DNA from 2 places in the Exiguobacterium sp. ZWU0009 genome. Region 2 is predicted to be linked to the other one. Evidence: predicted binding sites of a transcription regulator. Region 2 holds the regulator's gene; the other holds the start of a gene.
The links. Region 2 encodes Rex, which represses fermentation and respiration genes when NADH is low (regulators of the CRP and FNR family bind a similar motif). Its sites were predicted from a motif close to TTGTGAAATATTTCACAA; they were not measured.
Positions count from the first base shown of each region.

Region 1 (2,403 bases), 460 kb from region 2:
ACCGTCGCTGCTTGTCCAAGCTGTTCGATCGCTTGTTGGAGCAGTCGCTCTGTTTTGACGTCGAGTCCGGTCGTCGGTTCATCAAAGACGATGACGTTCGGTCGCTTCAAGAATGCGCGTGCCAACGCAACGCGCTGTTTCTCGCCACCCGATAGACCACGTCCGCCTTCTCCGATGACCGTATTAATTCCTTCAGGTAACGTCGCAACCAACTCCTCGAGCCCTGCCGCCTGCGCCGCTTCGAAAATCTCTTCCGGTGTCGCTTGACGGAGTTCACCGATCGCGATATTTTCTGCCAGCGTTCCGGCATACAGATACGGATGTTGCGAGATGTAGCTCAACTGACGGAACCAACTTGCTTCCGCCACATGACTGCGCTCAATCCCGTCGAGCAGAATCCGTCCTTCTTTTGGATCCGCGAGTCCAGCAATCAACTGTAAGACAGTCGACTTACCGGCACCACTGCGACCGATCAACGCCACTTTTTGATATGGTTCAATCGCGAGTGTCACGTCTTGTAAGGCAAAACGTCCTTCTTGATACGTAAAATCAACTTCATCCAAGACGATTCGTGGTGGACGGTTCATCGAAAGTTCTGATTGACCGAAGGCAACGGGACGATCGTCTGCCGTCAGTTCGGCTGCGATCTGTTTCGCTGCCGCGACACTACCGCGTCCGGTATGGAAGGCAGCCCCCATCTCTTTTAAGGCAAGATAGTACTCTGGTGCTAACACGAGCATCAGGAACGCCGGAATGAAGGTGATGCTTTGGAACAGAATCAAGCGCAGACTGACCTCAAGTGCGATCATTCCCATGCTGAGCATCGAGATGAACTCAAGCATCAGCGACGACAAGAAAGCGAGTTTCAAGACCGTTAACGTCGCATCCCGGAAATCAAGACTGCTTTTTTCGATGACGTCACGTTGTCGTTTCGCGCGACCAAATAACTTCAAGGTCGTCAATCCCTGCAACGTATCAAGAAACGTTCCTGAGAACGCCGTCATCTTCTCGAGTTGAGCATCGGCCCGCTTTTGCGTCATGATGCCGATGATGATGTAAAACAACGGAATGAACGGTGCCGTGATCATCATGACGAGACCGGTGATCCAGTCATAGCTGAATGCCGCGATCAAGACCATCAAGGGAACGATTGTCGTCTGGACGACTTTCGGCAAGTATTGACTGTAATAGCTGTCCATCTCGTCTACGGCATCGAGCAAGACACTGACCTTCTGTCCCGCTTGCCCTTGTAGCATCATCTCGACCGAGCGACCTGTGTATTTCGCAACGAGCGCTTCCCGGAGTGCCTGCTTCATGTGCGCCGATAACGTCGTACCGAGACGACCGTTCCAATACGTCACGGCGACCCGGAGCAACAGCATACCGAGAACGACGAGCAGTAACGGAATGACGGCTTCAAACGGTTGCTCTTTCAGGAAAATTCGATCGACCGTCAACACGATGCCGTACGATTGACCGACGACCGCAACCCCCATCAGGAAAGCCGCAATGATGAATTGAATGAGAATACTGCGTGGAATCTGAACGATTCCTTTTAATGGATTCATATACAAACGTCCTTTCACAAAGTGTGAACGACTTTTAGTGAATATTTTCACATATCGTACATTTAGTATACCGAATCCGGAACGGGGATGCCATGCAGATGCTGTCGAAAAGGTGTGACGGTTTTGTGAGAGCATATGACTCGACAATTCTTTCGAATAAAACTATTATAGATATACATTATCTACGTTTGACGAAAGGAGATTTCTCATGCAAATGAAAACTGGGGTCGAGCAATCCGTCTATGCGATGTTGCTCTTGACCTTTCTTCCGGATCGCGCCGTTTTGCCTGGTGAATTCATCAGCCAGCAACTCGGTGCCTCGCCGACCTACTTTCAAAAGCTCTTACGAAAACTCGTCCAGGCGGATCTGTTGTATTCCGTACCTGGTGTCAAAGGGGGCTTTCGCTTACGACGTCCGGCAGACGAAATTCAAATCTTTGACGTCTATCAGGCAATCGAAGGCAAACAGACGTTGTATGCGTCAAGCGGTGTCTTTGAGGATTTGATGGGAATTCAGGAACAGGAAATCGGGCTACTCTCGAATCTGATGACAGAGGCAGAAGATGCGTGGCAATCGACGTTGAAGCGCGAGTCGATCGGCTCGATCCGTCAAGCGATCGATGCCTCCTGTCCACCGGAACATTTAGAACGGTTGCATGCGTTAATCACAGACCGGATGATGACACTTTAATGAATAGAAAGAGGTTTTTACTATGGTATTGAATCGTTATTTCGACTTATTCGACGCGTCACGCACAGACGCACAAGCTTTTGAGGATCTCGTTTCCTTATTCACGACAGACATCACGTTCGTCCTGAACGGACAACCAAAGCA
Region 1 is NZ_CP018057.1:195,685-198,087, reverse strand. It holds gene cydD (thiol reductant ABC exporter subunit CydD) at 1-1,568, opposite strand, end outside; gene L985_RS01190 (Rrf2 family transcriptional regulator) at 1,777-2,259, shown strand; gene L985_RS01185 (nuclear transport factor 2 family protein) at 2,282-2,403, shown strand, end outside.
Region 1: a site for Rex is predicted at 1,604-1,621, ahead of cydD (thiol reductant ABC exporter subunit CydD). Genes of this name have one in related genera too.

Region 2 (2,403 bases):
CGGGCGATGTTGCGTTGAATGAAGTCCTGCATCTTTGCGATTTCTTCTTGTTGCTGTTCGAACTGTTTCATTTCTTGATCGTACAAGGCCGCTTTTTGTTCCAAGTACTTCGTGTAGTTCCCGGTGAACTTACGACAGACATTGCGCGACAGCTCATAGACGACATTGACGACTTGGTCGAGGAAGTACCGGTCGTGTGAGACGATCAGGACGGCGCCACGATAACCGCCGAGGTAACTTTCGAGCCAAGCGAGTGTATCGATATCAAGGTGGTTGGTCGGCTCATCAAGAATGAGGAGCTCTGGTGCTTGCAGAAGCATCTTCGCTAAGGCGAGTCGTGTTCGTTGACCACCGGATAATGTCTGAATCCGGCGCGAGTAATCATCCGGATAAAAGCGCATGCCGTGCAAAACGGAGCGGATATTCGCTTCGAACTGATAACCACCGGCTTCTGAGAAGTCGTGTTGCGCTTGATCGTACGTCTTCAAGAGACGATCGTAAGCGACCGGGTCGTTCAAGATATGCTCCATGCCCATTTCGATTTCCATCCGGCGCAGTGTCCGTTCTTGTTCCTGGAGATGTTCGAAGACGGTCAGCATCTCGTTCCAGATCGTCTCATTCGATTCGAGACCACTGTCTTGTGCGAGATAACCGATTTTGACATCCTTGCCTTTCATGATGTCACCCGAGTCATGACTGAGTTCACCAGCGATGATTTTGAGCAAGGTCGATTTACCGGCACCGTTTCGTCCGACGAGCGCAATCCGATCTCGCTCTTGTACTTCCAGTTTGATATTTTCTAAAATCGGCTCGACGCCGAATGATTTCGAGAGTTGATTGACTTGTAAGAGTATCATTTCCATCCATCCTTCCACCCTTTAGTCTATCACGAACAAAAGCGCGAGGTCCTGCGGAATATATTATTTGTGACTCTATGTGAAGTGGTTTACAATCAAGGAGAGTAGAAAGCTTTTTGCAAAGATTTGGGTGCCACGATGGATGTGGCCGAAGGGGGAACTGCAGGATGAATGGACCAGACACAAAAATTCCACAAGCGACAGCAAAACGGTTGCCGCTATATTATCGCTTCATCCAAAGTTTATACAATTCAGGCAAGCTCCGCGTCTCTTCTGCTGAGTTAAGCGAGGCGGTGAAGGTTGATTCAGCAACGATTCGTCGCGATTTTTCCTACTTTGGGGCATTAGGGAAGAAGGGGTATGGATATAACGTTCAACATCTCTTAACGTTTTTCCGCAAAACCTTGAATCAAGATGAGGTGACGAATGTTGCCTTAATCGGGGTCGGTCATCTCGGAACAGCGTTTGCAAATTATAACTTTTTAAAGAATAATAGTACTCGGATAGTCGTTGCGTTTGATGCGGACGAAGAGAAGGTCGGAACAACAACGCATGACGTTCCAATCTATCATGTTTCGGACATGAAAGAACAAATCGAAGCGAATCAGGTCGATGTTGCCATCTTGACGGTTCCATCCCAGTTCGCGCAGTCAGTAGCGGATGAGTTAGTCGAGTATGGTGTGACAGGCATCCTGAACTTTACGCCAGCGCGGTTGAACGTGCCGGCGAGCGTCCGGGTCCATCACATCGATTTATCGATCGAGTTGCAGTCGTTAGTTTATTTCATGAAGCATTATTCGCAATCAGCTGAAGGAGTGAAATCATAATGGAAAACCTTATTCCGCTCACACTAGGTATCGGACCTGCAAGCATCGGATTGATCGCGGTCGTCGCGTTGATCATCTTCGGACCGAAGAAGTTACCAGAATTCGGACGTGCTGCTGGTCAGACATTGAAAGAGTTCAAGAATGCCACGAACGGCATCATGGACGACGATAAAAAGGACGAACCGAAAGAGAAGTGATTGAATCATGACGGTTGATCAAGAGCAAAGCATGACGTCGCACCTTGACGAACTCCGAAAGCGGATCGTCTGGTCGCTTATCATCGTCGTCGTCCTGTTCGCTGTCGCATTTCCGCTCGTCCGACCGCTCGTCCGCTTCTTGCAAGCAGACTTAAAAGAGCTCGGTATCGGTTTGAATGCCTTCAACGTCGCCGATCCTTTAATGTTGTATTTGAATCTTGCGTTCATTATTGCGCTGATTTTAGCGTCACCGTTCTGGATGTATCAACTCTGGGCATTCGTCCGACCAGGACTTTATGACAAGGAGCAAAAAGCGACATTGACGTATATTCCGGTCATCTTCTTTCTGTTTTTGGCTGGAGTAGCCTTCTCGTATTTCTGGTTGCTTCCCTTCTTGCTTGAAGTCTCAACGGATCTCGGGAAAGAGCTCGGAATCGAACAAGTCATCGGAGTGGAGAACTACTTCAGTTTCTTAATCCGATTGACGATGCCGTTCGGTCTTCTTTTCCAATTGCCGGTCGT
Region 2 is NZ_CP018057.1:2,986,408-2,988,810, reverse strand. It holds gene L985_RS15400 (ATP-binding cassette domain-containing protein) at 1-857, opposite strand, end outside; gene L985_RS15395 (redox-sensing transcriptional repressor Rex) at 1,025-1,684, shown strand; gene L985_RS15390 (twin-arginine translocase TatA/TatE family subunit) at 1,684-1,881, shown strand; gene tatC (twin-arginine translocase subunit TatC) at 1,889-2,403, shown strand, end outside.